DNA from 3 places in the Brenneria populi genome. Region 3 is predicted to be linked to each of the others. Evidence: predicted binding sites of a transcription regulator. Region 3 holds the regulator's gene; each other region holds the start of a gene.
The links. Region 3 encodes CRP, which controls carbon source genes, mostly activating them, when cyclic AMP is high. Its sites were predicted from a motif close to ATGTGANNNNNNTCACAT; they were not measured.
Positions count from the first base shown of each region.

Region 1 (7,322 bases), on a different contig from region 3:
TCCGCGCATCGCTGAAGTGCAGCGCCTCAACCACCGGCATAATCAGCCCCACGGTGGTCAGGCAGGCGACGGTGGCCGAGCCCTGAATAATGCGGATGGCCGCCGATAGCACGAAACAGGCGATAGGGATGGGCAAACCGGTGCCGATCAGCGCGTTGCCCAATGCCGGGCCTACGCCGGAATCGACCAACACCTGTTTGAATACGCCGCCGGCTCCCGTCACCAGCAGAATGATCCCGGCGGGCTGCAGCGCGGCGGAGCAGATATCCATCACCTGCGCTTTACTCATCCCCTGACGGCGGGCAAGTCCATAGATAGCCAGTAAACAGGCCAGCAAGATGGAAATAAACGGGTGGCCAATCAGCTCCATCCAGTCGTAAAGCGCGGAGCCTTGTTCCACGAATAGCGTGCCGATGGTTTTCATCCCCACCAGCACCAGGGGAAACAGCACCAGCGCGACGCTAAAACCAAAGGACGGCATCGCCTTGCTGTTAAGCGAGGGCTCGTCCATTTCACTTTGCGGGATAGGGATTGTAACATACTGGCTGATGAAACGGCCGAACAGCGGCCCCGCCACCAGCATTCCGGGGATGGCGGCGGCAAGGCCGATGGCGATCATCCAGCCGAAATCCGCGTGCATCTGAGAAGCCAGCAGCATGGGCGTCGGGCCCGGAAGTAAAAACGCGGCGGCGGCGGCGACCCCGGCAAATAGCGGAATCAGCAGCTTGACCAGGTTGCCGTCAGTACGGCGGGCGACCGCAAAGACCATACCGATTAGCAGCATAATGGCGACTTCGAAGAATAGCGGCAGCGCGCAGATCAGACCGACTACCCCGAGGGCCAGATAGGCCCGGCTTTCGCCGAACCAGCCGACCATACGTCTGGCGATTTGATCGAGCGCGCCGGTTTCATGCAGAATGCGGCCGAACATCGACCCCAGCGCCACCACGACGGCGAGAAAACCGAGCGTACCGCCCATTCCTTTTTCCATGGTGCCGGCGATATCCGTCAGCGGCATACCGGAAAACACCCCCGTTCCCACGGAAACCAAAAGCAGGGCGACGAAGGCATGCATCCGTACTTTCATGACCAGAAACAGCAACAGCAGTACCGAACCCACCGCGGTGAGCACCAGCGTCAAGGTTTCCATCATTCCTGATCCCTGGCCTGCCGAATGATTTTCACCGCGTCGGTCACGACGCCCTCCAGGGACTGGTTGATATCGACGGTATACACATCCGTTTCCTGCGCATCCGGTTCCTGTAAGGTCTCAAATTGGGATACCAGCATCTGAGGTTTGAAAAAGTGGCCTTTACGGGCCTTCAGGCGCTGCTCAATAACGTCGAAACTGCCTTTCAGATAGATAAACGACACGTTTTGATTGCCGGCGCGCAGTTCATCGCGATAGTTCTGTTTCAGCGCCGAGCAGACCAGCAGGGAGATCTCATTGGTTCGCTGCATGGCGAAAATGGCGTCATTCAACGCCCGCAGCCAGGGCGCACGGTCGAGATCGTTGAGTGAATGGCCGGAAGCCATTTTGCTGATGTTGGCGCGCGGATGCAGGAAATCCCCGTCGAGGCTGGCGGCGCCCAGTCGAGCGGCGATGGCGCTGGCTACGGCGGATTTACCGCTGCCGGATACGCCCATCAAAATAAAAACGTGATGTGCTTTTTTCTGTTCAGTACTCATTTGTTGATACACGCCAGCTTACGCCCGGCTCTCCTGTCGTATAGGGTCAGAACGAATATTGTTACCGGTAACAATATTCGTTCTGAAGACTAAAAAAGGCAATGGGATTGATTAATTCCACACAAAAAATGTGACGAAATTCAAATAATGCCTTTTAGGCCAACGGCGTTCGGTATGCGCAAAGCGGGGTAAAAAGCGGTGCTTTGGCCGCTGCGGTATAAGGGGTAATTTGGATAATATGCTGATATATAAGGTTAATTTTTAACGATGGCGCGGCGAGGCGGCAGGGGAACAAAAAAACAGGCGCCGCCTCCAGGCGGCGCCTGCATGCGCTTTACTGAACGGCGGCGAAAGCCGCGGCGACGCGCTGAACGTTATCGTGATTCAGACCGGCCATGCACATGCGGCCGCTGGAGATCAGATAGACGCCAAACTCCTCGCGCAGGCGGTCAACCTGTTCCGGGCTGAAGCCGGTATAGCTGAACATGCCGCGCTGGGTCAGCAGGTAATCGAAATTGCGCGCCGGCAGCGCCTCTTTCAGCGCGGCGACCAGCGTTTGGCGCATTGCTAGAATACGCGTGCGCATCTCTTCCACTTCGGCGCGCCAGTCGGCGTTCAGCCCCGCGTCATTGAGCACTCTGGATACCACCTGAGCGCCGAAATTCGGCGGCGTGGAGTAGTTGCGGCGTACGGTCGCCTTCAACTGCCCCAGTACGCGCTGCGCGGTTTCGGCATCTTCGCAGACTACGGAGAGGCCGCCCACGCGTTCGCTGTACAGCGAGAAGATTTTAGAGAAAGAGTTGGCGATCAGAGCCGGAATGCCCGTGCTGGCGATCGCGCGGATGGCGTAGGCGTCTTGGTCGATGCCGGCGCCAAAGCCCTGATAGGCGATATCCATAAACGGAATCAGTTCACGGCTGATAAGCACTTCGATAATGCGATCCCACTGCTCGTTGGTTAGATCGGAACCGGTTGGGTTATGGCAGCAGGGGTGCAGCAGCACAATGCTCTGCGCCGGCAACTGTTGCAATGCGGACAGCATGGCGTCGAAATTCACGCCCAGGCTCTCGGCGTCGAAATAGGGGTAGGTGTGGACGTTAAAACCGGCGCCGGAGAAAATCGCGATATGGTTTTCCCAGGTGGGGTCGCTGACCCACACTTCCGAATTCGGGAAATAGCGTTTCAGGAAATCGGCGCCGACTTTCAGCGCGCCCGAACCGCCCAGCGTCTGGATGGTGGCGATGCGGCCGGCGGTCAGCGCCGGGTGACCGGCGTCGAACAGCAGGTGCTGAATGGCGCTGCGGTAAGAGTGCAGCCCTTCCATCGGTAGATAGGAGCTGGCGATTTTAGGCTGCTGCTCCAGATACTCTTCGGCCGCGCTGACGGCGCGGAGCTGGGGGATGATATTCTGCTCGTTGTAGTACAGACCGATGCTCAAATTCACCTTGTCCGCGCGCGGATCCTGCTTGAATTTTTCCATTAGCGACAGAATCGGATCGCCGGCGTAGGCATCAACTTTTTGAAACACAGCGTAACTCTCCTGGATAGGGTATATAGATATCGGGTAATGCGACGGCGCGGGTTCGGGCCGTCAAGCCGCGTAGCGGCCGGGGCGATGATTCATCGCGATAATCAGGTTGAGAATGGTCGCGCCCAGAATCGAAGCGATCAGCATGGGTATGCTTACCACGAACAGGGAAGCCAGCACAATCACAATGTCCACCCCCATTTGTAATTTTCCCGCGCGGATCCCGTATCTATCCTGAAGGTAGAGCGCCAGAATGTTCACGCCGCCCAGACTGGCCTTGTGGCGGAACAGCACGATGAATCCCAGCCCCATAATAACGCTGCCGAACAGCGTGGCGTAGAACGGATTCAGCTTATCCATATGAATAAACAGCGGATGAAGGTCGGAAAACAGGGAAACCAGCGCCACGGCGCAAAACGTTTTAATGGTGAATTTCCAGCCCATTCGGCGGATAGCCAGATAATAGAACGGCAGGTTCAGCAGAAAAAACGCCGTACCGAAGGAGATATGGGTCAGGTAATGGAGAAGAAAGGCCATTCCCGCGGTACCGCCGGTCAGCGCCCCGGACTGACGTAACAACACGACGCCGAAAGAGACCATCAGCGTGCCAATCAGGATGGCCAGAACATCTTCCGACAGGGAATGTGACAAATTTTCTGTAGCGATAACGTTATCCATGATGGCGGCTCAATAGGTAGTGAACAGAACGATAAAACTCGGAGATATTAAGCAAAAATTACACCATGTCACAGGTTGGCGGGGCGTCTGCGGGCAGGGATAAGCGTAACTTATTGAATTGTAAATAACAAAAAATGCATAAATATTGCATGCAATGGCTTTTTTTGCGTGGTTTGTGTGTTTTGGGTTTATTTATGCATGAATCGATTGGCGACGTGCACCGGCAAGGCGCACGACGCCCCATGTTAGGGCAACGGGGGCGCTTCCGGCGTCATCAGGCCGTTTTCCTTGAGGCGATTAAGCACCACGGAGGTTTTCAGGTGCGCCACGCTCTGGTTTTGCGACAGAATCTGGCTGATTAACGCGCTCAGCGCCGGCAGGTCCGCCACCGCGACTTTCAGTAGATAATCGGCGTCCCCGGTGGTTTTGTAGGCGTCGATAATGGCGTCGACTTCCCCCAGCATGCGGTGAAAGCTCTCAACATAATCGTTGGTATGGTTAATCAGCCGCACTTCGATCAGCCCCAGGCACTCCAGGCCGACCGCGTTGGGGGAAAGGCGGGCGTGGTAGCCAAGAATAAGCTGCGCCTGCTCCAGCGCAATACGGCGGCGGGAACACTGGGAGGCGGAAAGCCCCACCAGTTCGCTCAGCTCCTGATTGGTGAGACGCGCGTTGGACTGCAACAGCGTCAGAATTTTCAGATCAAAGTCATCAATGTGGTACATGGTTCCCCCAAACGGCGCCGAATCATCAAGAACACAGACTAACAGCTTTTTATCCCGCTTTGTCTATCGCCGCCGGCCAGGCAGGCTATCATGGCCGGCGCAACCTGCACCATTATGGATCGTTATCATGCGTAAAAAACGCCTGGTTGTTTATTTTCATGCGAAAAATGATTCTTTTATGCACCGTGTAAACATTTAATGTTTTTTAATGCATGATTCGTGAAATAAAGATAAATATAAATTATCAGCTTTTTCATTGCGTTATCCCTTTCCCCGACGAAACGCGGCGGCGAAACGATCGCGGCTGGCCTGATAGTTGCTAAGCCGGTGAACAGACTTTTCCATTTTTTATCGGGATAAACTCATGGACAAACAGCAGTCAGAGGGCCAGTTGAAGAGAGGCCTGAAAAACCGTCATATCCAGCTTATCGCCCTGGGCGGCGCGGTGGGCACCGGCCTTTTCCTGGGGATTGCGCAAACCATTAAAATGGCCGGGCCGTCGGTGCTGCTCGGCTATGCCATTGCCGGAGCGATCGCTTTTTTCATTATGCGCCAGCTGGGGGAGATGGTGGTGGAAGAGCCGGTGGCCGGCTCATTCAGCCATTTCGCGCATAAGTATTGGGGCGGTTTCGCCGGCTTTATGTCCGGTTGGAATTACTGGGTGCTTTATGTCCTGGTCAGTATGGCCGAGTTAAGCGCGGTCGGCATCTATGTTCAATACTGGTGGCCGGATATTCCGACCTGGGTATCGGCAGCGGTTTTTTTCGTGCTGATTAACGCCATCAACCTGACCAACGTGAAAGTTTACGGCGAGATGGAGTTCTGGTTTTCCATTATCAAAGTGGCGGCGATCGTCGGTATGATCCTGTTCGGCGGCTATCTGCTGATCGGCGGCGCCGGCGGGCCGGAAGCCGGCGTGGCGAACCTGTGGCGGCACGGCGGGTTTTTCCCCAACGGCATCGGCGGCATGGTGATGGCGATGGCGGTGATTATGTTCTCTTTCGGCGGCCTGGAGCTGGTGGGCATTACGGCGGCGGAAGCCGATAACCCGGAAAGCAGCATTCCGCGCGCGACCAATCAGGTGATTTATCGTATCCTGCTGTTTTACGTCGGCGCGCTGGCGGTGCTGCTGTCGCTCTACCCGTGGCCGAAAGTCGTCGAGGGCGGCAGCCCGTTCGTGCTGATTTTCCATGCGCTGAACAGCGACGTTGTGGCGACCGTGCTGAACCTGGTGGTGCTGTCTGCCGCGCTGTCGGTGTACAACAGCTGCGTCTATTGCAACAGCCGTATGCTGTTCGGCCTGGCGAAGCAGGGGAATGCTCCGCAGGCGCTGCTGAAGGTGAACAAGGGCGGGATTCCGCTGATGGCGCTGGGCGTGTCGGCGCTGGCGACGGCGCTGTGCGTATTGCTCAACTATGTGATGCCGGGTAAAGCGTTTTCGCTGTTGATGGCGCTGGTGGTTTCCGCGCTGGTGATCAACTGGGCGATGATCTGCATTACGCACCTGAAATTTCGGATGGCTAAAAAGCGGGCGGGGGAAGAGACCCGGTTTAAAAGCCTGGGCTATCCGGCCACCAATATCATCTGCCTGCTGTTTCTGTTCGGAATTCTGGTGGTGATGGCGATAACGCCGGGTATTCAGATTTCGGTCTGGCTGATCCCGTTCTGGCTGCTGGTGCTGGCGGTTAGCTATGCGATTAAAAATAAAAAACGTTCTTTGTCCGCATTGGCCGTAAAGGCGGATTGCTGATCGTTGTCTGCGGGCCTATTCAATTTTGTGAGGAAACGCGATGATAAAATGGAGTCCACTTGCGTTGTTGTTGATTGCCGGCGGCGCAAGCGCACAGTCCCATCTGGATAAAGTGGTGGAGCGGGGGACGCTGAACGTCTGCACCACCGGCGACTATAAACCTTATACCTACCTGCGCGACGACGGCCGCTATGAGGGCATCGATATCTCGATGGCCGAATCGCTGGCGCAGAGTCTGGGCGTAAAGGTGAATTGGGTTAAAAGCACCTGGAAGACGCTGCTGGCGGATTTACAGGCGGGTAAATGCGATATCGCCATGGGCGGCATCTCGGTGACGCTGGCGCGGCAAAAGGCGGCGTTCTTTACTACGACGCTGGATGTGGATGGCAAAATCCCGCTGGCGCGCTGTGAAAATAAAGACAAATACCAGACGATCGAACAGCTTAACCAGCCGTCGGTGCGGCTGATCGAACCGGCGGGCGGCACCAATGAAGCCTTCGCGCATAAATATCTGCCGCGGGCGACGCTGATACTGCAAGACAACGTGACCATTTTCCAGCAGTTGGTGGATAAAAAGGCGGATGTGATGGTGACGGAAGCGTCGGAAGCGTTGTTCCAGCAGAAACACTACCCGGAGCTGTGCGCGATTAACCCCGATAAGCCGTTACAGTACGGCGAAAAAGCCTATATGCTGCCGCGTGACGATATGACCTGGAAACAGTATGTCGACCAGTGGCTGCACCTGAGCAAAGCGACCGGCGAGTACCATAAGATTGTCGGCGAGTGGCTGGCGGTCAGCCCGTAACGGGCATAAAAAACGGGCCATCTGCGATGGCCCATATCGCTATCCGTTACTCGTCGATATACTCCAGCCTGGCGCGCTGGGTCAGCCGGGTGATGAGTTCATAAGCGCTAATGCCGGTATGCGCGGCGATTTTTTCAACCGGCAACA
Region 1 is NZ_JAYWTM010000022.1:13,945-21,266, forward strand. Features, by position in the region: gene gntU (gluconate transporter) at 1-1,150, opposite strand, end outside; gene gntK (gluconokinase) at 1,150-1,689, opposite strand; gene VSX58_RS17395 (amino acid aminotransferase) at 2,024-3,217, opposite strand; gene VSX58_RS17400 (YitT family protein) at 3,281-3,895, opposite strand; gene VSX58_RS17405 (Lrp/AsnC family transcriptional regulator) at 4,141-4,620, opposite strand; gene VSX58_RS17410 (amino acid permease) at 4,985-6,370, shown strand; gene VSX58_RS17415 (transporter substrate-binding domain-containing protein) at 6,411-7,175, shown strand; gene alr (alanine racemase) at 7,222-7,322, opposite strand, start outside.
Region 1: the regulator CRP is predicted to act here: its motif matches at 1,818-1,835, upstream of gntK (gluconokinase).

Region 2 (7,322 bases), 97 kb from region 3:
CTCGTTTGTCGATGAAGCGCTGCGCGCTCGGGTAGCGGATATGCTCTACTCGCTCAATACCCGCGCCGGAGCCGGCTATACTCTAAATAATTCGAGTTGCAGGAAGGCGGCGACGCAGCGAATCCCCTGGAGCTTACACCGGTAAGTGACTGGGGTGAGCGAGGAAAGCCAACGCACATGCAACTTGAAGTATGACGAGTATATATCTACTGCCTGATTGAGCATCAAAGCACGCCGGACAGGATGATGGCGTTCCGCCTGATGCGTTACTGCCTGGCGGTGATGCAGCAACATCTTGAACAAGGTCATAAACAGCTGCCGCTGGTGGTGCCGCTGCTGTTTTATCAAGGGGAGCGGCGGCCGTATCCGTACAGCCTGCGCTGGCTGGATGCGTTCGCCGATGCGGAGTTAGCGAAGCGAATATACGTTAACGCCTTCCCGCTCATCGACCTGACTGTTATTCCCGACGAGGAGATAAAAACCCACCGGCGTGCGGCGCTGCTGGAGCTGGTGCAAAAACATATTAGGACGAGGGACATGCTGGAAGTGGCGCGGGACATCGGGTTATTATTTGAGCGCTGGCAGGTACCGCTGACGCAGAAGCGGGCGTTGCTGTATTACATCGCGCACACCGGCAATACATCCAGCCCCGCCGATTTTATCGCGAGGGTGGCAGAGCCGTTATCAACGGATAGGGAGGAGATAATGACCATAGCCCAGCAGTTGAAACAGATGGGATTTGAAGAGGGAATGCAGGCCGGGGTGATACAGGGTAGGGCGCAGGGAATCGAACAAGGTATTGAGCAAGGTCTTGAACGAGGGATTGAGCAGGGCATAAAAACCAGCGCGCGGCAGATTGCCCGCCAACTGCTGCAAAACGGCATGGCGCGCGAACAGGTTCAGCAGATTACCCAGCTGTCCGACGAGGAGATGGCGCAATTGACGGTCTCTGCGGGATAAGTGTATGAATCCCGACGTTGCGAAAGCGTGCAATGCGCATAAATTGGCCGCCTCTTACGGCGCAAACGGCGACTTTTTATGGCGGGCATCCTGCCCGCCCCCCTTCGGGCCGTCGCAAGCAACGTTGAAAATCGCTCCCGGCGATTTTTTATGGCGGGCGTCCTGCCCGCCCCCCTTCGGGCCGTCGCAAGCAACGTTGAAAATCGCTCCCGGCGATTTTTTATGGCGGACAATCCCTGCCGGCCAGCGCCAGCGCTGTTCCATTTCGCGTAGCAAAATGGTGTCGCCGTTACGCGATACCTTCGACATTCGCGCCCACGGCTCGGACCGCCTCCACAGCTAGATCAGCGCCCGCGCCAGCAGGGTTATCGGGTGTTCGCAGGGTTTGCCGGTGGACATTTCGATTTGCCATTTGCAGGTTTCGCAATCGGTGATCACCAGGTCGGCGCCGCTCTCCTCGATCTGGCGAAACAGCGACGCGCCGATACCCTGCGCGGTGGCATAGTTCTCTTTTTTAAAGCCGTAGGTTCCGGCGATGCCGCAGCACTGGGAGTCCAGCACCATAAGCTCGATACCGGGAATACGCTGCAACAGCGCCAGCGTGTAGGCGGTCCAGCCCATTTTTTCCAGATGACAGGGCGTGTGATAGGCCACTCGCAGCGACAGCGGACGTAGCGGCAGCCGGCGCTTTTGCTCTTCCAACAGGCGATAGAGCCGGCGGGTCGCCAGCTCAACGCCGTCGCGGATAGAGGCGGTATCAACGCCCAATAGGTGCGGATACTCATCGCGCAGCGTGAAAGCGCAGCTGGACGATGTCGCCACTACCGGAATCGCCTTGCCGTTGATGGCTTCGTCCAGCGAGGCGATGTTCACCCGCGCCTGCTTTCGCGCCCGATCGTGAAAGCCATTGGCGATCAGCGGCACGCCGCAGCACTTCTCTTTGGTTAACAGCTGCACGCCCACATTCAGCGCGTTGAAAACCCGGATCAGGTCCTTGCCCAACTGAGGATGATTGTAGTTAACGTAGCAGCCATGAAAGTAGGCGATCTGCTCGGGGTAGCGCCGCTGTGTTTCCGCCTGCTGACGATACCAGCGGCGGAAGGTGCCGAAAGAGTACTTCGGCAGTTGGCGGCGATGGTCGATCTTTAGGGCCTTATCCAACAGCTGGCGCACCGGCTTTAGCGCGGTGGCGGTATTCACCAGCGGAGCAAAGGGCGTGGAAACCGCGCCCATCAGATCGGTATGGCTCAGAATGGCGTCGCGCAGCGAGGGCCGGTGCGTACCGTAGCTGGTCTTCGCGCGCTGAATGATATCGCCGATTTTGACGTCCGACGGACAGGCCACTTCGCAGCGCTTGCAGTTGGTGCAGTACTTCAGAGCCTCATCATACAACGTGGGATCCTTGCGGCGCAGGCGCTCGCCGTCCGGCCCGGCCTGTTTCGGCCCCGGATAGAGGGGATTAACCCGCGACACCGGACAATAGGTGGTGCACACCGTACATTTGATACAATTTTCGAAACTGTTATCGGCCGGCAAACTCATGATTGATCCTCCTTCAGGATCAGGTCGGCCGCATACAACGCGCTCAGCATCGAGACGCCCGCGCCGCACCCTTGCGTAATAGGATCGAACCCTTCCAGCACGGCGCCGACGGCATACAGGCTGCCCGCCGTTTTACCGCCGATGCGCGGGTGCAGATGTTCGTCGGTGATGACGCCGAACTGCATATAAGGCTGCGCGGCGAACACATCCTGCCGGCTCCAGGCTTCCCGCTGCGCCTCAAAACGCACATCCAGCCCAAAAACCGGTTCAATAACCCTGTCGAACCGCGCGGAAAGACCGTTGCTAAAGAAACTGCCGCTGGCCAGCACAACCCGTTTGGCGCGCAGCGGAATATCCTGATGGTTGCGGGTATAGAGCGCCGCCTCCGGCTCCTCCAGACTGGCCCGCTCCACCCGATCGCCGGGCATGACGACTCCCCCCGACTGGCGAAAGCGGCGCAGCAACGCCTGATGCAGCCGCAGTCCCGGAACGGAGGGTGGCAACGTCGGCAGCAGGCGCACCGGTTTTCCCACCAATTCGCTCAGCGCGGAAGGCGCGTCCAGCCCCAGACAAGCGGGCATAATCACCCCATCGTTGCCGCTGGCTAATCGCGTCAGTTCTTCCGCCAGCGCCGCCAGGTTTTCCGCGCTATCAAGGACGCGGGAAATATTCACCGCCCGGAATTCGCTGGGATTGCCGCGCAGCCGATCGAGCAGCGGCAGCTTCAAATCGCCGCTGCGGGCGGCGATCCCCTGACGCTGAAGCGCCCCGGCAACAATCCGGGGCTGAAAATCGAGAAATCCCTCAATGCCGGCGACCAGCGGCCGTTCCCAATCACCGATGCTGGGCAAGCCGCGGGCGACGCTATCAGACGGGCTCAGCCAGCAGGGACGAAACTTGCCCAACGGCGTCATGCGTAGGTGGTTTTGCCGGTAATCGCCCAGCATGGCCAGCGAGCTGCGCGCCAGCAGCGCCTCAGCCTGCGGCAGGAGCGCAACGACGCTGGCGCGCCCCATCAGCGAATAGGGGTGGCGCGGCGCCTGACGAGCCAGTTCGGCCAGCGCCTCGATAGGGTGATCGACCGGCTGCCCGTCCGGCAGACAAGCCAGCAAATCCAGCGCGCCGGAAGAGAAATGCAGCGCGCTCTGCCCGGCGCTGATGATGGCGCAGCGTTTTCCCCGCTCGGATAGGCGGATGCCGCAGGTTAACCCCGCCAGCCCGCCGCCGATAATGACCACGTCATAGCGCATGGCGTTCCTCCTCGCCGTCGTCGGCGGACAAACCGCATAATCCCTGATAAACCCAGCTGGTAAACTCGCTTTCTCGCAAGGTGTTTCCCCAGGCGACCGGGCGAATGCCCTTCCAGCGTTCATTCAGAAACTGGCTCAGTTGGGCGATGGATTCGAGCGGCGTCGTCTGCCCAAACCGGCACAGCAGTCCGGCGGCCCGGCAGGCGCACAGCTCGCCCTGGCAGGTTCCCATCCCGACGCGGGTTCGCCGGCGCAGATCGATCAGATTATTCACCTGGAGCGACGCCACCGCGTAACGCACTTCGCCGGTGGTGACCGCCTCGCATTCGCATACCAGGCTGCCGTCCAGACGTTCGCCGGACAGCAGACGAGCGGCGCGTTCGCCATGACGATAAACGGCCGATCCGCGCAGCGGCGCGGATAGCGGCGATGACGGGGCGCGTTGTTTGCCCGCATGCCCTGAACAAGCGGACGCATTGGAGGCCGGGCGTTCCCCGGCGGGCTCCGAGCCCGGCAGCGGCCGCTGCGCGGTGGTGCAAACCGCCTGGTGCGCCAATTTTTCGCAGATTTTATCCGTCACCCATTCGGCCATCAGCCGGTAGGTCATCAATTTGCCGCCGGTGATGGTAATGAAACCCTCCAGCCCATCGCGGCCGGCATGGTCGAGCAGCACAATGCCCCGGCTGACGCTGCGCCCGCTCGGGTCGCTGTCGCTGGCCACCAGCGGACGAACGCCGGCATAGGCGCGCAGCATGCGCGTGGCCGCGAGCTGCGGGGCCAGCTTGGCGCCTTCGCGCATCAGCGTCTCCACCTCCGCGGAAGTGACCGTCATATTGTCGATCCGATCGTAATCGATATGGGTGGAGGTGGTGCCGATCAGCGAAATGGTGTCGCCCGGCACCAGAATATCGGCATCGGCCGGCTTACGGCAGCGGTTGATCACCATGTTGTTAATGCGGTGCCCCAAAATCAGCAGCGCCCCCTTCGCCGGAAACATCCGCACGCGCAGATCGGCGTACTCGGCGATATGCTGACCCCAAATCCCGGCGGCGTTCACCACCACCCGCGCATAGATTTCGCTTTCTACCGCGCTTTTATGGTCGAAAACGCGTACGCCGGTAATGCGATCGCCCTGGCGGATCAGGCCTATCACCTCATGGTAGGTCAACACCTCGGCGCCGTGTTCTTGCGCATCGATCATATTGGCCGCGGTCAGGCGGAACGGATCCACCGTACCGTCAGGCACCCGGACCGCGCCGATCAGCGCGGGGTTGGCCGCCGGCTCGAGCCGCAGGGCCTCTTGCGGATCGATGGCCCGTGCATCGATCCCCGCCCGCCGGCAGGCGGCGATAAACGGGGCCTGATAGTCGAGATCGTCCTCCGGCAGGGTGATAAACAGGCCGTCGGTGGGTTCGACGCAGTGGCGGGCGATACGCCGCAAAATCTGGTTTTCTTCAATACATTCGCGCGCGGATTCGCCATCGGTCACCGCATACCGCGATCCGCTATGCAGCAGTCCATGATTACGCCCGGTGGCCCCGGTGGCGATATCGTAGCGTTCAAGCAACAGGCAGCGTAACCCGCGCAGCGCGCAATCCCGCAATGTTCCGGCTCCCGTCGCGCCGCCGCCAATCACCACGACGTCGGTTTCCCGGTATGACCCACTCTTTCGCATCATGTCCTCGCTTCACGCGGCTGGTTATACCTTGTTATTGAGACACAAAATGCAGGGTTAATGTTTGATAAAGAGCAAAAACGAAAACAAAACGAGCACAAGAGACAATTAAACCCTATAAATGTGATTCAATTCACTAAATAAGGGCCGTGAGCGCGATAAATTTTGCCAACTTAATCACATAAATATCACATAGTCATAAAAATGTAACATTTGAGCGATGCCTCACAGATGAAAAGCGCGATGCCGGATACCATTATGCTCGTTATAGAACATAAAATTATCGTTTTCGGGCGTATTGGAGACAGCTATGTTGAGCATTTTTAAACCCGCGGCGCATCAGCCCCGCATTGCGAAAGATCGGGTCGATCCTTTATACCGGCGCCTGCGTTGGCAAATTTTCATGGGGATCTTCTTTGGCTATGCCGCTTACTATCTGGTGCGCAAGAATTTTGCGCTGGCGATGCCCTATCTGATCGAACAAGGCTTTTCCCGCGGCGATCTTGGCTTTGCGCTCTCCGGCATCTCGATTGCCTACGGGTTTTCCAAATTCATCATGGGTTCGGTATCCGACCGCTCCAATCCGCGCGTCTTCCTGCCTGCGGGTTTAATACTGGCCGCCGCCGTGATGCTCTTTATGGGATTCGTTCCCTGGGCAACGTCCAGCATCGCCGTTATGTTCGTCCTGCTGTTCCTGTGCGGCTGGTTTCAGGGCATGGGCTGGCCGCCGTGCGGACGCACTATGGTTCACTGGTGGTCAAAGAAAGAGCGCGGCGGCATCGTTTCCGTCTGGAACTGCGCCCATAACGTCGGCGGCGGTATTCCGCCTCTGCTGTTCCTGCTCGGAATGGCCTGGTTCAACGACTGGAAAGCCGCCCTGTATATGCCGGCGTTTGCCGCGATTCTGGTTGCGCTGATCGCCTTCGCCCTGATGCGCGACACCCCGCAGTCCTGCGGACTGCCGTCGATTGAAGAGTATAAGAACGATTATCCGGTTGATTATAATGAAAAAGCGGAAGAAGAACTGACGGCGAAACAGATCTTCATGCAATACGTTTTCCCCAACAAACTGCTGTGGTACATCGCTATCGCCAACGTGTTCGTTTACCTGCTGCGCTACGGCATTCTCGACTGGTCGCCCACGTATTTAAAAGAGGTGAAACACTTCGCGCTGGACAAATCCTCCTGGGCCTATTTCCTCTATGAGTATGCCGGCATCCCCGGCACGCTGATATGCGGCTGGATGTCGGACAAAGTCTTTAGAGGCAATCGCGGCGCGACGGGCGTGTTCTTTATGGTCCTGGTCACCATCGCCACGATCGTTTACTGGTTAAATCCGGCCGGCAACCCCCACGTGGATATGGCGTGCATGATCATCATCGGTTTCTTGATCTACGGCCCGGTTATGTTGATCGGCCTGCATGCTCTGGAATTGGCGCCGAAAAAAGCGGCGGGTACGGCGGCCGGATTCACCGGTTTGTTCGGCTATCTCGGCGGATCGGTCGCCGCCAGCGCCATCGTGGGTTATACCGTCGACTTCTTCGGCTGGGACGGCGGCTTTATGGTGATGATCGGCGGCAGCGCTCTGGCCGTGGTGCTGCTCATCATGGTGATGCTCAGCGAAACGAAACATAAACAGGCGTTGACCAAGCAGGCGTAGCCGGCGCGCGTACAGGCCTGGCCCCAGGTTATCCCCGCGAAATCGGGGATAACCGCGCCTAAAAGCGCGCTTTCGGCGCTCCGCGCGAGCTGTTTCGCCGCCCCCCCGCGCGGAGCGCATCGTCAAATTACGCCAAAAACAGACGCCGCAGGTAGTTCGGCACCGCGCTTTGCGCGTTGGAGCCGATCGTTTCCAGTTCGGGCAGCAGATCCTTTAAACGCCGGTGGGCGTTTTG
Region 2 is NZ_JAYWTM010000014.1:43,189-50,510, reverse strand. Features, by position in the region: partial or broken gene VSX58_RS14360 (Rpn family recombination-promoting nuclease/putative transposase) at 1-76, shown strand, start outside; partial or broken gene VSX58_RS14355 (Rpn family recombination-promoting nuclease/putative transposase) at 202-960, shown strand; gene VSX58_RS14350 (hypothetical protein) at 1,015-1,269, opposite strand; gene glpC (anaerobic glycerol-3-phosphate dehydrogenase subunit GlpC) at 1,300-2,502, opposite strand; gene glpB (glycerol-3-phosphate dehydrogenase subunit GlpB) at 2,499-3,752, opposite strand; gene glpA (anaerobic glycerol-3-phosphate dehydrogenase subunit A) at 3,742-5,427, opposite strand; gene glpT (glycerol-3-phosphate transporter) at 5,738-7,087, shown strand; gene yigL (sugar/pyridoxal phosphate phosphatase YigL) at 7,215-7,322, opposite strand, start outside.
Region 2: the regulator CRP is predicted to act here: its motif matches at 5,549-5,566, upstream of glpT (glycerol-3-phosphate transporter).

Region 3 (7,322 bases):
GGGCGCTCCTCACCCCGAAGCAATTTTGCGGTTATATCCCCGTCATACTTCAAGTTGCCTATGCGTTGACGTCGTTGCCCGCCCCCGCGGGAGCGCCGCAGGCGGATTTGTCGCAGCAATGCCGCCCTCCTGCAACTCGAATTATTTAGGGTATAGTTGTAAAGCATGGACTGTTAAGCGGCGGCATTGAAGCTAACAGCGTGATATTGATTGCACAACATTTTTTCTGGACAAATATCGTGATCATTCCCTGGCAACAGCTCGAACCTGAAACACTGGAAAATCTCATCGAATCCTTCGTTCTCCGCGAAGGCACGGATTACGGCGAGCAGGAGCGGACGCTGCCGCAGAAGGTTGCCGACGTGCGCCGGCAGTTGGAGTCCGGCGCCGTGGCGCTGGTATGGTCGGAGCTGCATGAAACCATCAACATCATGCCCCGCGACCAGCTTAGCGCCGGCAGACATCACCTAAGCTGAAGGCCAAAAAGAAGATGCATCGGCATCATTAACCATGCTAACAATGGTAGAAACCTTTTCAGCCGACTGAAACCTTGTTTTTTGATGACGCGGCTCCGTGAAGCGCCGGAGCGAGCGTCACCATCATGGAGTGAAGCGCCTTATGTCACATAAGCACCCGATTATTGCGGTTACCGGCTCCAGCGGCGCGGGAACCACAACGACCAGCCAGGCATTCCACAAGATTTTTCAGCAGTTAAACATGCGCGCCGCCCGGCTTGAGGGCGACAGTTTTCACCGCTATACCCGTCCGGAAATGGATATGGAGATCCGCAAGGCGCGGGATCTCGGCCGTCATATCAGCTATTTCGGCCCGGAGGCCAACGACTTTAGCCTGCTCGAGCAATCCTTTATCGAATATGGTCAGCACGGACGAGGGAAAACGCGTAAATACCTTCATACCTACGATGAAGCCATTCCCTACAATCAGGTGCCCGGCACATTCACGCCGTGGGAGCCGATGCCCGAGCCGACCGACGTGCTCTTTTATGAAGGGCTGCACGGCGGCGTCGTTACCGCTCAGCACAATGTGGCGCAGCATGTCGATTTGCTGGTCGGCGTGGTGCCTATCGTCAATCTGGAGTGGATTCAAAAGCTGATCCGCGATGTGAACGAACGCGGCCACTCGCGCGAAGCGGTAATGGATTCGGTCGTTCGCTCCATGGAAGATTACATCTCCTACATTACGCCGCAGTTTTCACGCACCCATATCAACTTCCAGCGGGTTCCCACCGTGGACACCTCCAATCCGTTCGCGGCAAAATCGATCCCTTCGCTGGACGAGAGCTTTGTGGTGATCCATTTTCAGGGGCTGGATAATATCGACTACCCCTATCTGCTGGCGATGTTGCAGGGATCGTTTATTTCTCATATCAATACGCTGGTGGTGCCCGGCGGGAAAATGGGGCTGGCGATGGAGTTAATTATGGCGCCGCTGGTGCAGCGGTTGCTGGAAGGGAAAAAAATTCAATAGCCCGACGGATAGGCGCGGCATAACCCGTCGGGTCAATACCGCGCGACGTCGGCTCGGAGCGCTACGCCAACTCCCTGACTTCATGACTGTGGGTCACCTCCACCGCCTGGCTCAGCATCAGCGCCACCGAGCAGTACCGTTCCGCGGAGAGCGCGACCGCGCGCGCTACGGCTTTTTCGGTCAACCCTTTGCCGCTTACGATAAAATGCAGGTTGATATGGGTAAACAGGCGCGGCGCTTCCGCTTTCCGTTCTGACGTAAGCTTAACCTCGCAGTCGGCGACGTCATTACGCCCTTTTTGCAGTATCGATACCACATCGATCGCGCTGCATCCGCCAACCGACATCAATACCATTTCCATCGGGCTCGGCGCTTTATCCCCCGAATTGCCATCCATTAAAACCTGATGTCCGGAAGATGATTCGCCAAGGAATGTTAAACCTTCAACCCACTTCACTCGAGCCCGCATGGCGCCCTCCGCTAAAAATTTTTTGAAATTTTATATCGTTACTGTACAAAATCATCTGATAACCAGAGCTTTATCATGCTGAGGTGAGACAACACAAGACACGTCCTTCAAGCTGTGTTAAAAACAACAGCAGAATCTGCCTTATTCTGGACAAACTCAGATGCCGGGAGATGATGACGTCGCCAGATAAAGGCTTCAGTATATTCCCGGACGTCGCTCTGCCTACACTGAATTTGAACTTTTAACAGTAAATACGCCGTACAGGGAACTCTGAGCCCTGTGATTTGCGCAGTGACTGACAACAGAGGATGATATCGAATGGTTCTCGGCAAACCGCAAACAGACCCGACTCTCGAATGGTTCCTTTCTCATTGCCATATCCACAAGTATCCATCGAAGAGTACGCTTATTCACCAGGGTGAAAAAGCAGAGACGCTTTACTACATCGTGAAAGGCTCTGTCGCCGTGCTGATCAAGGATGAAGAAGGCAAAGAGATGATCCTTTCTTACCTTAATCAGGGCGATTTTATCGGCGAGCTCGGCCTGTTTGAAGAGGGTCAGGAGCGCAGCGCCTGGGTGCGGGCGAAAACGGCTTGTGAAGTCGCTGAAATTTCCTATAAAAAATTCAGACAGCTGATTCAGGTGAACCCCGACATTCTGATGCGTCTGTCTGCTCAGATGGCCAGCAGGCTGCAGGTGACGTCGGAGAAAGTCGGCAATCTGGCATTCCTTGATGTCACCGGGCGTATTGCTCAGACCCTGCTGAACCTGGCGAAACAACCGGATGCCATGACCCACCCGGACGGCATGCAAATAAAAATTACGCGTCAGGAAATCGGCCAGATCGTCGGCTGTTCACGTGAAACCGTGGGGCGGATCCTGAAAATGTTAGAAGACCAAAACCTGATCTCCGCGCACGGCAAAACCATCGTGGTTTACGGCACCCGTTAAGCCGCAATATGATTCGACGATAAAAAACGTGAGAGTATTCTCACGTTTTTTTCCGCACGTAGGGAATGACCCGTCAGGGCAGAACTTTCGCTGACTGGATCACAATCGGCTTGGTGGGCACATTCTGATAAGGGCCGACGTTTTCGGTTTGCACCTGGGCGATTTTATCCGCCACATCCATCCCTTTCACCACTTTACCAAACACCGCATAGCCGAAATCACGCTGCCCATGATCGAGGAACGCATTGTCCGCCACGTTGATAAAGAATTGGCTGGTGGCGCTGTCTTTTTGCGCCGTACGCGCCATAGAAATGGTGCCGCGCAAATTGCGCAAGCCATTATCCGCTTCGTTAACGATCGCCGGATTGGTCGCTTTCTGCTTCATGTCGCTGGTGAAGCCGCCCCCTTGAATCATGAAGCCGGGGATCACCCGGTGAAACGTCGTCCCGTTATAAAAGCCGCTATTAACGTACTCGACAAAATTCTTCACCGAAACCGGCGCTTTTTGATTATCCAGCGCCAGTTCAATATTTCCTGCCGACGTGGTCAGTAAAACATGCGTTGTGCCGGAAGCGGCAAACGCCGGAGAAAAAGCGGTGAGAGAAATAAAGGCTGCCGCCGCAACCAGAGTACGTTTGAGCATGAGAATTCCTTTTTGAAGAAATCGACTACAGAAAGCGTAGTGATTGTAAGTATCCGCACCCGCCAACGCCACCCATTTACTTTTTTTTACGTACGGAATGCCTACCGTAACCCATCATCAGATACCGTACGGCTTGATGCCGGCTTTATTATTAAGGCCTCGCAGTCCGCGCCGCGATCGTTGATGGGTAACGACACAAAGAGTCAGTGAATTATTATTCGACAGCCCATTGAAAAAACAGCATTTTCGCCTATATGATGGTCGCGGTCTGGAAAATGCGCGCCGCACGGTTACGGGAAATGGCGTTCAGGTCAAAGACAGCAGCGTAGCTTATCCAGCGTCGACGGCCGCGGCGCGACGGATAAGAGATCGCCATCGATATTGCTCTTCCGTATTCTGTCCCGGCGGCAGGCGGCTTTTATCAACCCTAATTATCAAGAGGCACCACATGGATTTCCTGCCAATATTCTGTCAGTTACGCGACAAGCACTGTTTGCTGGTGGGCGGGGGAGAAGTGGCGGAACGCAAGGCCAGACTATTATTGGATGCCGGAGCCATTCTTACGGTGAACGCCATCGGCTTCAACGACAAATTTATTCACTGGCAGCAAGAAAAGCGGGCGACCCTGGTTCAGGGATCGTTCGATCCCAAGCTGTTGACGGGCACATGGCTGGTCATCGCCGCCACCGACGATAGCGAAATCAACAGGCAGGTTTACGACCATGCCAGCCAACGGCAGATTTTCTGCAACACCGTGGATGACCCGCAGAGCGCGAGTTTCATTATGCCGTCCATCATCGACCGCTCGCCGCTGATGGTTGCCGTCTCTTCCGGGGGAAGCGCGCCGGTGCTGGCGCGTATACTGCGTGAAAAATTGGAAAGTCTTCTGCCGCAGCACCTTGGCAAGCTGGCCGCCTTTGCCGGAGAACTGCGTCAGCGCGTGCAAAGCCGCTTCAGAAAATCGGATACTCGCCGTCGCTTCTGGGAAAAACTGTTTATTCACGATCGGCTGCTGCAATCGCTGGCGAATGACGACGCCGCCAGCGTCCAGCGCCTCACCGAGCAACTATTTTCTGAACCGCTCGATGACAGAGGGGAAGTAACGCTGGTGGGCGCGGGCCCCGGCGACGCCGGGCTATTAACGCTGAAAGGCTTACAGAAGCTACAGCAGGCGGATATCGTGGTTTACGATCGCCTGGTTTCAGAGGGGGTGCTTAACCTGATAAGACGCGACGCCGAGCGTATTTTCGTCGGCAAACAGTCGGGACATCATTGCATTCCTCAGGAACAGATTAATCAGCTGCTGCAGGAAAAAGCGCTGGCGGGAAAACGGGTCGTACGGCTGAAAGGCGGCGATCCTTTCATATTCGGCCGCGGCGGCGAGGAGCTGGAGCATTTGCGACAGGCCGGAATCCCCTTCTCTGTGGTGCCGGGCATTACCGCCGCCTCCGGCTGTTCGGCCTATAGCGGCATCCCGCTGACGCACCGCAACTACTCTCAGGGAGTACGGCTAATCACCGGCCATGTCCAGCATGACGCCGAGCTTGATTGGGCCAGTCTGGCGGCCGAAAAACAGACGCTGGTGTTCTACATGGGCCTGCAGCAGGCCGATTATATTCAGCGAAAATTGATAGAACAGCAGCTTCCTGAAACCGTACCGGTGGCGCTGGTCGAAAATGGCACTTCCACGGCGCAGCGGGTATTCGCCGGGCAGCTGTCGCAGCTTGGGGAGCTGGCAAAACAGGCCGTTAGCCCGAGCTTAATCATTGTCGGTAATGTCGTCGGCCTCAGAGAAAAACTGAACTGGTTTACCCAGCCGGCAGAATAACCGCCGGGCGCTTTTGCTATCCGAACGCCGCCGGCCGCGCGGAGAGAAACAAGGATCGCGACGCGCCAGCGCACCAAAATAGATCGCAAAGCCAAAATAGTGCAACACATGCACTATTTTGGTTACCTCCCGGCGAACAGAGCGACTCTTCTCCCCTCGCCTTCCATCCCGGCGATCATTTTCCCATTAAATTCATATTATTTTATAAGCAAAATATATGAATAATTAGTCAGTCGCCGAATCAACAAAAAGTGGCCTGGATATTGCTTAGTTCCCTAAGTACTTCAACAGAATAGCAAAGCGATACCCGGCTGAAATCCCGCAGACCCGGTCTGGACATATCTCTCTGTTTGTCTCTGAAGAAGCTACCTATCCGCATCGTCGTTCCCGAACAGGGTGAGCGGTCCTCTGATCACAAAAAACGTTCTGTATCTATCGGTATCGGAACAATAAATCGTTGGGAGCTATCTGTGGAAGAAGTGACTTTCTGGCAACTCATCAGTTTTGGTGAAAATGGCTGGGGAAAATTATTACTGATCGGTATGGGCATGACGCTGGCGCTGGCGTGCGGCGGGTTTCTGCTTGGCGCGCTGATCGGCACGCTCGGCGCCTGGGCGAAAATCTGCGGCAACCGTCCCGCGCGCTATCTGGCTGACGCCTACACCACGATCGTACGCGGCGTGCCCGATCTGCTTATCATCTATTTGCTCTATTTCGGCGGCAGTTCGGCGTTAACCACGATCGCCAATCTATTCGGCAGCAATGAATTTTTGGGCCTTCCCGGTTTTGTCGCCGGGGTTATCGCCGTCGGCGTCTCTTCCGGCGCGCAGCAGACAGAAGTGTTCCGCGGCGCGTTTTACGCCTTATCCAAAGGCGAGATCGAAGCGGCCAAGGCCTGCGGTATGTCAACCATGCTGCGCCTGCGGCGCATCATCATGCCGCTATTGCTGCGCCATGCGCTCCCCGCGCTGGGCAACGTTTGGCAATTGGTGTTGAAAGCCTCGGCCCTGGTATCCGTTACCGGCGTCGCCGAACTGCTGAGCCAGTCCCAGACCGGCGCCGGTTCGACAGGCAAACCGTTTGATTTCTTTATGGCGGCGGCGATGCTTTATCTGCTTATCTCTCTCTGTTCCGGCTGGATCATGCGCCGGACGGAAGCCTATTATTCCCGGGGTGTGAAACGCTGATGGATTTTTCTTTTATTTATGAAACGTTTCTGGAAATTATTCCCGGTATTCCCTTAACCCTGCAACTGGCGATCGGCTCCGTATTTCTCGGGTTCTTTCTGGCGCTGGGCCTGGCGTTAATGCAGATTGGCGGCAACCCCGTGCTACGCGGCATCGCCCGTACCTATGTGCTGTTTTTTCGCGGTACGCCGTTACTGGTGCAGCTATTCCTGATCTATTACGGACTGGGACAATTCTCCTGGATCAGGGAAAGCGTTCTCTGGCCGTTGCTGCGCGAGCCTTATTGGTGCGCGCTGCTGTCCCTCAGCCTGTGTACCGGCGCTTACGCCAGCGAAATTATCCGCGGCGGACTGCAGTCCGTCCCCGCAGGACAGATCGAAGCCGCCCGCGCCTGCGGCATGCCGACGCTGATGATTTTCAGACGCGTTATTTTTCCGCAGGCGTTGCGTCAGGCGCTGCCCGCTTACGGCAATGAATTGATCTCCATGATCAAATCCACGTCATTAGCGTCCATTATTACGCTGATGGAAATTACCGGCATCGCGGCGCGCATCATCTCTGAAACTTACCGGGCGCTCGAAGTGTTCCTGATCGCCGGCGCGATCTATCTCTTTATCAACCTTATTCTGACGCGTCTGCTGATATGGGCGGAATATAGCGTCACGCCTCACTTACGCGCGCCTGTCGCACAGCCGACGGCAAAAAAAATTAAGAAATTGGGAGATATCCAATGACCACGCCAGCGATTAGCCTGCG
Region 3 is NZ_JAYWTM010000014.1:140,171-147,492, reverse strand. Features, by position in the region: gene VSX58_RS14775 (YheU family protein) at 240-476, shown strand; gene VSX58_RS14770 (phosphoribulokinase) at 619-1,488, shown strand; gene VSX58_RS14765 (OsmC family protein) at 1,550-1,957, opposite strand; gene crp (cAMP-activated global transcriptional regulator CRP) at 2,276-2,908, shown strand; gene ppiA (peptidylprolyl isomerase A) at 2,982-3,551, opposite strand; gene cysG (siroheme synthase CysG) at 4,000-5,379, shown strand; gene VSX58_RS14745 (ABC transporter permease) at 5,850-6,566, shown strand; gene VSX58_RS14740 (ABC transporter permease) at 6,566-7,300, shown strand; gene VSX58_RS14735 (ABC transporter ATP-binding protein) at 7,297-7,322, shown strand, end outside.